Regions from separate parts of the Blautia sp. Marseille-P2398 genome, predicted to be linked through region 2. Evidence: predicted binding sites of a transcription regulator. Region 2 holds the regulator's gene; each other region holds the start of a gene.

Region 1 (3,289 bases), on a different contig from region 2:
CCAGAGAATATGCAAAATTCAAGGAAACATATGAACATCATGAATGTGCCCCCAGATCTGCACTGTATCTTGCAGATGGTTATGATCTTGTCCGTACCTATACAGAAGGTCTGAACATTACAGAAGAAAAAGATAACCGTAAACGTGGTGTCCTGGCTCTTTATGCACTTCCCGACACCTGTAAACTGGGTCTGACAGAAGCACAGGCATATGCCGTTGTATGGGATGCTTTCCAGAAGATTCAGGAAGAAGCCCCAAGAGCCATGGTATACTACGGACAGGAAACAGGTCTGAAGAAAGAGAATCCGGATAAACCCTATGATGAAATTGGAATTCTTCTTCCTATCCATGAATTTGAGAAAAAAATGCTGCAGCATTTAGACGAGATTGACGGAATCGTACTGGCATGCAGAGAGAAAATGATGGAGAAAGCAGGAAATGACAGTCTGCAGCTTTAACAAATCAAGCAAGTAGCAAAGCGGATGATTTTATCCGATTGACAATATAGAATGAGGAAGTGAGAAAAATGCCGCAGGAAGTGATTAAAAAGAACCATATGGATGTTGCCTGGCATGAGTATACAGATGAAAATGGGGAAAATGTACCAGTTGTAGATTCCAGCATCGCAGAGAAAGCATCCGTTATCGGACGTGTGGGGATTATGTTTCTCTCATGCGGTACCGGAGCATGGAGAGTGAGAAGTTCCATGAATACACTGGCAGAAGCACTTGGCATTACGTGTACGGCGGATATTGGTCTGATGTCCATTGAATATACATGTTATGACGGAGAAAATGGTTTTACCCAGTCGTTGTGCCTGACTAATACAGGCGTAAATACTTTGAAGTTAAATCGTCTGGAACACTTTATCCGAAACTTTGAAAAAGAAGGAAAACATATGTCAGGAGAACAGCTGCATACATTTCTTGACAATATTGAAAAAACACATGGTCTATATTCCCCGCCTGCACTGGGACTTGCTGCAGCGATCGCATGCTGCGGATTTACATTCCTTCTTGGGGGCGGTCCGATCGAGATGTTCTGTGCATTTGTCGGGGCAGGAATTGGAAATTATCTCCGCTGCAAACTGACCAAACACCATTTTACATTGTTCTTATGTATTGTGTCTTCTGTATCTCTGGCATGTTTTGCATATGCAGGTCTGCTCAAACTTGGAGAAATATTATTTGGTATTTCTGTTCAGCACGAAGCGGGATATATCTGTGCAATGCTCTTTATCATACCGGGATTTCCGTTTATTACCAGTGGTATTGACCTTGCAAAACTGGATATGCGTTCAGGAATAGAACGTCTGACTTATGCTTTGATCGTTATTCTGGTAGCTACTATGTCAGCATGGATCATGGCACTGATCCTGCATTTGAAACCTGTAGATTTTATAAAATTTTCACTGTCAACAGAGCAGTGGATCTTATTCAGGCTTCTTGCAAGTTTCTGCGGAGTGTTTGGATTCTCTATCATGTTTAACAGCCCGGTTCGTCTGGCAGTCGCAGCAGCCGGGATAGGAGCAGCTGCCAATACTCTGAGACTGGAACTGGTAGACCTTGCAAATATTCCTCCTGCTGCAGCCGCATTTATTGGTGCACTTACTGCGGGACTTCTGGCGTCCCTGCTGAAGAATAAAGTCGGATATCCAAGGATATCTGTAACAGTTCCCTCAATCGTTATCATGGTTCCGGGATTATATTTATACAGAGGATTTTATAATCTTGGTATTATGTCATTATCAGTAGCTGCATCCTGGTTTGCGTCTGCGATCCTTATCATTGCAGCGTTGCCATTAGGGCTAATCTTTGCACGTATTCTGACAGATAAAGCTTTCAGATACTGTACTTAACCGAATCAAAAATCAGGGAAATCCCCAACCACTGTTTAAATTGCAAAAAGCAATAAGCAGTGGTTGGGGATTTGTTCGTGCAAGTATCTACTCCAATAGGAAAATGTGAAAATTATATCAAACTAACAAACAATTTTATGCTTCCAAACAAATATTTAAACGAAAAAATTGTTCAGATTTCTGTACAAAAGCTCTTGTCAATTTTTTGACAATGTGTTATCATTAAGACGTCAATTTTGTTAGGAGAAAAGGAGTATTAAGATTATGAGCAGTAAAATTACTATCATTGGAGCCGGCAGCGTCGGATCTACCATCGCGTACACTTTATCAAGCCAGGATATCGCATCTGAAATTGTTCTGATCGATATCAACAAAAAGAAAGCAGAAGGTGAAGTTCTGGATATTATCCAGGGAACCTGCTTCAGAGATCCTATTTCCATCATTGCCGGAGACTACGAAGATGCTAGGGATTCTGACATCGTTATCATCACATCCGGTATTGCCCGTAAACCAGGACAGACAAGACTTGAACTTACACAGACAAATGTAAATATCCTCAAATCTATCACACCAGAGATCGTAAAGGCAGCTCCAAATGCCCTTTATCTGATCGTAAGCAATCCGGTTGATATCATGACTTATGTATTTACAAAGATTTCCGGACTTCCAGAAAACCAGATCCTTGGTTCCGGTACAATTCTTGACTCTGCACGTCTGCGCTGCGGATTATCCGAACATTTCCAGATTGCACAGAGTAATATCCATGCCTATGTATTCGGTGAGCATGGAGATACATCCTTTATTCCGTGGTCTGGTGCCTATATTTCAGGTGTAAGTGTGGATGAATATTACGACCTTGAGAAGAAACTCGGTAAGGATATTGAACCGATTGATAAAGAAGCAATGCTTCAGTATGTACAGAAATCTGGCGGTGAGATCATTTCCAAGAAAGGTGCAACTTTCTATGCAGTATCCTCTTCTGTATGCAAACTTTGCAGCCTTCTTGTATCTTCTTCAGAGTCTATCTCTACAGTATCTACTATGATGCATGGAGAGTACGGAATCGATGATGTATGCCTGAGTACATTAACTCTGGTAGGACCAAATGGTGTACAGGGCAAAGTTCCAATGAGAATGACAAAAGCTGAGATCGAACAGCTTAAGAAGAGTGCAGATGCACTGAAAGAAATTATTGCTCAGATTGACCTTAATTAATAATATATCAGACAAAACATTCAGAAGTACAGGTACAGCCTGTTCTTCTGAATCCATATTACTGTTTACTCCTTTTTAATTATTAGCCAAAATTCTGTACTGTAAGCGGAAACAGACGAATTTTGGCTTACATATATCAAAAGCAAAAAAATATATAAATAATATTTATATTAATTTTTTGAAAGATACTATGATTGTGAGTAAATAGAAAAGCGG
Region 2 (3,289 bases):
TGATATCCCGCTGCTGGTTCAGGTAGGCTTTGTACTGGGCGTCACGCAGCTGGGCTTTTTTCAGGGCATAGGCAGAATAGTTGCCACTGTACATACGCATATTTCCTGCTTCGATTTCCACAACTTTTGTTACGACTTTGTCAAGAAAGTAACGGTCGTGGGATACGATAAATACAGCACCCGGGTAATTCAGAAGATAGGTTTCCAGCCAGGAAATACTCTCCATATCCAGATGGTTGGTAGGCTCATCCAGAAGAAGAATGTCAGGGCTGGCAAGAAGCAGTTTACCCAGAGCTACGCGGGTTTTCTGGCCGCCTGAAAGAGTTTCTATCTGGCGTTCGAAATCTTCTTCTGTGAAACCAAGACCTTTTAATACACCCATGATCTCACTTTTGTAAGCGTAACCATTTTCCAGTTCAAACTGGTGACTCAGTCTTGTGTAAGTATTCATCAGGCTGTCCAGAGCATCTCCGGTGGTGGTTTTCATTTCCTGTTCCAGAGAGCGCAGACGGTTCTCCATATCAATAATGTGCTGTTTGGTGGAAATCAGTTCTTCGTAAATGGTATGATGGCCATGAATGTCCTGATACTGGGCAAGGTAGCCGATATTTTTATCTTTGGCAAGTACCACGTTTCCTGAATCCGGGGAGAGCTCATGCATAATGATTCGCAGCAGAGTCGTCTTGCCTGCACCGTTATTGCCGATGAGAGCTGCCTTTTCGCGGTCTTCTATATGGAAACTGGCATCCTTGAGAATGATTTTTTCGCCAAAGGATTTACAGATATTCTGACATGATAAAATCATAGGAATTCCTCCGTTTGTAATTTGTCCGCGTACTATTATAATCGAAAATGCCTGTTTTTGAAAGCATTTTAAGAGATTTTGTCCAGGGAAAAGAAAGCACCGGATGGATGCATGGAAGAAAATATGATATTCCGGGGAATTTTTCAGAATGAAATTGATAAAAAAATACAGAAATATTTGGTCAAAAAGTACAAATTTAATTTGACAATAAAATAACATCTGGGTATAATTGACATAGATAAGCTAAGGAGGGAAAATTTGTGGAAGCTAAGGAAATTTCGAAAGCGGTAATCAAGCGTCTGCCGCGGTACTACCGCTACCTCGGTGAATTGATGGAGGAGAATGTAGAGCGTATATCTTCAAATGATCTTAGCAAGAAGATGCATGTGACGGCTTCCCAGATTCGTCAGGACTTAAATAATTTCGGTGGTTTTGGTCAGCAGGGTTACGGCTATAATGTACGCTATTTGTATACAGAAATCGGTAAGATCCTTGGGCTGGATACTGTACATCCGATGATTATTCTGGGTGCCGGTAATCTGGGACAGGCATTGGCCAATTATGTGGATTTTGAAAAGCGCGGATTTAAGCTGGTTGGTATTTTTGACGTCAATCCTGTACTTGAGGGGATTGCAGTTCGTGGAATTGAGATTCAGATGTTGAGCGATCTTCCTTTGTTTCTGAAGGAGAATGAGGTTGAGATCGCGATCCTGACTCTTCCTAAAAACAAAGCCAAAGAGATGGCAAAGATTTTGATTGATAATGGAATTAAGGCAATCTGGAATTTTGCACATATTGATCTGGATGCCCCGGAGGATGTAATGGTAGAGAACGTACATCTTTCAGAGAGTCTTATGACTTTGTCCTATAACCTGAGTGAGTACAGAAAGGAACATGAAGGTATGTAAGGGATAACTGTGAAACACAAGGCTGTGGTCATCTGATCACAGCTTTTCTCTTGTATGTAAATGTGTTATTGTAAACAGGAGGTGAACAGATGAGAGAGATTGTAACTGCTGTTGAGATGAAAGAACTGGATCATAATACGATTCAGAAAGCCGGGATATCGTCTCCGGTACTTATGGAGAGGGCGGCATTAAAGACGGTTGAGGAGATTGTACAGAGATTAAAGAATAAAGAAAAAGAGAAAATCCTTGTGGTCTGCGGAACCGGCAACAATGGCGGAGACGGATTGGCGATTGCCAGACTGCTTCAGTTGAGAGGAGTCAGAACCTGGTATTATATTGCGGGTAAGGAAGAGAAAATGACTGCTGAAACTGCCGGACAGCTTAAAACAGCAGAATATTATCAGGTGCCCCGGGTGCATAACCTGGATCTGGATGAATATACTACTATAGTAGATGCCATCTTTGGGGTTGGACTGAGCAGACCTGTAGAGGGAAAATATGCAGAGCTTATCAGTACAATGAACCGGGCATCTGCGTATAAAGTAGCTGTGGATATTCCATCCGGGATTGACTCAGATACCGGATTTGAGAAGGGGATTGCATTCCGGGCAGATCTTACGGTTACCTTTGCTTTTCGCAAAAGAGGGCTGTGTTTTTATCCCGGACGCATGTATGGCGGTGAGATCGTTGTTACGGATATCGGAATCTATTCCATACCCGGAAAGAAAATCTGTATGCATCATCTGGAACGTGAAGATTTGAAAATGCTTCCGGAGAGAGTTCCCTATGGAAATAAAGGAACCTTCGGTAAGGTTCTTCTTATAGCTGGCAGCGAAGGAATGTGCGGAGCTGCATATCTGAGTGCAGCAGCTGCTCTGAAAAGCTCTGCGGGAATGGTGAGAATTCAGACCGTGGAGGCCAACAGGATTCCGTTGCAGACACTGTTGCCGGAAGCCATGATCACCTGTGATTTTGATGAGAAAAAAAACCAGGCAATGCTTGACTGGTGTGATGTGCTTGTGATAGGACCGGGTCTTGGAACCGGAGCGCAGAGCAGGGAAAGAGCTCAGTGGTTCCTGGCGAAGGCAGCTGAGTGTAAAAAAACAGTAATTCTGGATGCAGATGGCCTGAATCTTCTGTCAGTCCATGACAACTGGAAGTGTTTTATCGGGGAACATGTGATCCTGACACCTCATATTGGTGAGATGAGTCGTCTGTGCGGAAAAGAAATCGGTAAGATCCAGGATTGTCTGGCACAGACTGCAGCTGATTATGCAAAGGAGTCTGGAGCGGTTTGCGTTCTGAAGGATGCCTGTACTGTGGTGGCAGATGCTTTTGGAGATATGTATTTGAACATTTCGGGTAATGCAGGAATGGCTACAGCGGGAAGTGGAGATGTGTTAAGCGGTGTGCTTGCTGGTATACAGTGTATGTATCTGGCAGCAGAAAAGAAATTTTCTCCTGTTATGCTGGCTGCACTTGGTGTATATGTGCATGGGCTGGCAGGTGATCTGGCTGCTGAAACAGTAGGGCAGCGAGGGATGACCGCAGGAGATATCATCTGTTTTCTGCCGGA
Region 3 (3,289 bases), on a different contig from region 2:
AATCGCATCTAATTTTTTGACAGAATCAAAATCAAGAGGTGCATCCAGCTGGTCAAGGATCAGACATCCGCCGGACGGACCGCCAATCTGGACACCTTTAAATGCGGCGCCACTCTTTAAGCCACCACCGATATCATAGATAATGTGGCGGAGTGTGGTTCCCATAGGAACCTCTATCAGACCGGTATTCTCGATAGAACCGGTCAGTGAGAAGGTTTTTGTTCCGGGGCTTCCCTCTGTACCGATAGTGCGGAACCAGTCTGCTCCCTGAAGAATAATCTTCGGTACATTAGCATAGGTTTCTACATTATTAAGAACTGTAGGCTTACCCCACAGACCTTTCTCTACTGTACGGGGCGGTTTTACACGAGGCATACCTCTGTTACCCTCGATAGATGCGGTAAGTGCCGAACCTTCTCCACATACGAAAGCTCCGGCACCTCTGTTGATATGTAAATGGAAGTTTACACCGGAATTTAAAATATTATCACCTAACAGGCCATATTTTTCTGCCTGTTCAATCGCCATCCTAAGTCTCTTTACAGAAAGAGGATACTCTGCACGAACATAAATATATCCATTCTCCGCACCGACTGCGTAGGCTGCAATAGTCATACCTTCGATCATCTTATATGGATCACCTTCCATGACGGAACCATCCATAAATGCACCGGGATCACCCTCATCACCATTACATACAACATAGCGGGTTTTCTCTGCCTGGCGTGCAACCTGAGACCATTTCTTGCCTGCCGGGAATCCTGCACCGCCACGACCGCGAAGCCCGGATTTAGTTACTTCATCAATAACTTCCTGCGGGGACATGCTTCCCATCACTTTTGCAAGTGCCTGATAGCCTCCCACAGCAATATACTCTTCGATAGATTCCGCATCGATTTTTCCGCAGTTTTCAAGAACGATACGTGTCTGTTGATTTAAGAAAGGAATATCATCAGGATGTGGACAGACTGTATTATTATCACGATAAAACAGTCTCTCTACAGGTTTCCCTTCCAATATAGTTCTCTCCACAATTTCCTTACAGTCTTCCGGCTGTACGTGAACATACTGATAATCATATGGTTCAATTCTCATCAGAGGTCCAAGTTCACATAAGCCCTGGCACCCTGTCTTGATCACGCCTACATGAGGCACATCCTTCTGCATTTCAACTGTTACTCCATCAATTCTCTCACAGAGTACTGACATCTCTTCATAAATCTTCTGCGCTCCGGATGCGATACATCCGGTACCTGAACAGACAAGAACGCGGCAGGTATAAGATTTAATCTGCTCATTTACTTCAGCCTGCTTATTTAACAGGTCTTCTTTACTCTTAATACTCATACGCACTCTCCTCTCAGTTTATTCAAAAGTTCTACAGCTTTCTCAGGAGTCATCTTCGGATGTACTTCATCATTGACAGTCAGTGTGGGGGCAAGTCCACATGCACCCAGACAGGATACTGTTTCTACGGTAAAAAGCATGTCATCTGTAGTGTGTTTCTTGTTGCTCAGTCCAAGTTCCTTCATCAAAGCCTCTTTTACAGGCATGGATTTTCTCACATGACAGGCTGTTCCGTCACACACTTTAATGACATATTTCCCTTTCGGCTCAAAAGAAAAATTCTCATAGAATGTGGCTACACTGTAGGCCTTGGCTTCTTTTACTCCGATTTCTTTCGCTACATAAGTCAGCAATTCTCCCGGCAGGTAACGATATTCCGCCTGAATATCCTGCATGATCGGAATCAGCGATGCTGCTGTACGTCCGTAGTGCTCGATGATCTCATCCGCTTTTCTGTAATAAGACTGGTCTAACATTCGGTTCCCTCCTTAAATAGTAATTTTGATACATCGGTTTTAATATAGTACCGATATATCGATTCCCACGCAGCTTTAGTTATTTTCAACATATGTGCTGTTGATATTATACATTATATAGTTGTTTTGCACAATATCATTTTTGAAATTTTCTGAAATTAATTTATAACAATTTGTTATAGATGTATAGTATTCATAAATGTATATAAATGAAAAGCAATTTCTTTAACAGGATTGTTAATTTAATAGCAATATCAAAACAAAAAAAGATCATTGAAAAGAATATTATCTTCTTCTCAATGACCTTTCTGGAAATGGCTGCATTATTTAATTTCATGTTCCTCATGGAAATGCTTATATTTTTCTATAAACATCAACAGAAAGCTGATCATAAGGAATCCACAGGAAACCCAGATCATTCTGATTCCATAGCGTATGGACAGATTTCCACCAATGCCGGCACCCAAGGCAAACATAAGGATGATTCCAAAATAATACATCGCCTGTTTTAGCTGTTTTGATTTTTTTTCACGAAAATAAACTGACAACGCAGCTGTACCACTGCGCAAATTACCGATACACATAGTACTTGCATAGGAATATCCGTTTACCTTGCGGAAGGACTGTACCTGCATTGCACAGGCGAAAGATGCCATGGCATTTGCCAGCATATTGTATTCGGTTGGCAGGAAACCTACTGTAAATAAGATCAGGATTTCTGCCAGCAGAACACCCTGTCTCCAGTGGAGCTTCTGCGCATATTTATAATTTGCCTGTATTTTCTCCGCAACCCATACGCCCAGTGCAAAGAAAATAATAGGAAAGAAGTATCCCAGTCCTGCTGTCAGTTCTCCTGCCATAAAGTGCTGGCTCATAAGAACGACGTTTCCTGTCTGTGCATTACAGAATACTTCGTTTCTTGCATTATAGGTGTAAGCATCCTGAAAACCTCCTGACAGTGCCAGGAATGCACTGTTTAAAAAGGCTTCCGACATTTGTATTTCGTGTTGATTATGATCTTTCATGATTTTCCCCGTTCAAGTTTATTTGCAGTTATCTCCTGTACGGATAACTGCCTTTATTCTTTTACCGTTTATTTTCAAACATTCGAAATCCGCTGCTTTACTGCGTAAATCGCTGCTTTCTCATGTTTGGCGGGTCCCTTTTTGACCCTGATTATCATGTTATACGTTTATAGGTCAAATGTAAAAGATATAATTCATATTATTGTATATATGATTTTTATATATTGGATACAATATATATATAATTTTGGCTATATAAAGCAACTTCCATATACTGTATGTCTACAGCATATGGAAGTTATTTTTTTATGTATCTGCAGAATTACTTATCTCCGTGTTCTTTGAGATATTCTGCTTTTCCCATCTCGTACAGATTATTGCCTTCTGAGTCAATGATGACTACAAGAGGCATATCCTCTACATACAATTTACGAAGTGCTT

The links. Region 2 encodes Rex, which represses fermentation and respiration genes when NADH is low (regulators of the CRP and FNR family bind a similar motif). Its sites were predicted from a motif close to ATTGTTAANTANTTAACAAT; they were not measured.
Region 1: the regulator Rex is predicted to act here: its motif matches at 2,052-2,071, upstream of ACESZG_RS04800 (L-lactate dehydrogenase).
Region 3: the regulator Rex is predicted to act here: its motif matches at 2,057-2,076, upstream of ACESZG_RS04865 (NAD(P)H-dependent oxidoreductase subunit E).

The regions. Positions count from the first base shown of each region.
Region 1 covers NZ_CAXSTD010000003.1:91,519-94,807, forward strand. The annotation lists gene ACESZG_RS04790 (DUF4866 domain-containing protein) at 1-458, shown strand, start outside; gene ACESZG_RS04795 (threonine/serine exporter ThrE family protein) at 527-1,858, shown strand; gene ACESZG_RS04800 (L-lactate dehydrogenase) at 2,123-3,073, shown strand.
Region 2 covers NZ_CAXSTD010000001.1:352,452-355,740, reverse strand. The annotation lists gene ACESZG_RS01695 (ABC-F family ATP-binding cassette domain-containing protein) at 1-805, opposite strand, end outside; gene ACESZG_RS01690 (redox-sensing transcriptional repressor Rex) at 1,066-1,713, shown strand; gene ACESZG_RS01685 (bifunctional ADP-dependent NAD(P)H-hydrate dehydratase/NAD(P)H-hydrate epimerase) at 1,803-3,289, shown strand, end outside.
Region 3 covers NZ_CAXSTD010000003.1:105,595-108,883, reverse strand. The annotation lists gene ACESZG_RS04870 (NADH-quinone oxidoreductase subunit NuoF) at 1-1,347, opposite strand, end outside; gene ACESZG_RS04865 (NAD(P)H-dependent oxidoreductase subunit E) at 1,344-1,823, opposite strand; gene ACESZG_RS04860 (YoaK family protein) at 2,147-2,848, opposite strand; gene ACESZG_RS04855 (Fe-S-containing hydro-lyase) at 3,171-3,289, opposite strand, start outside.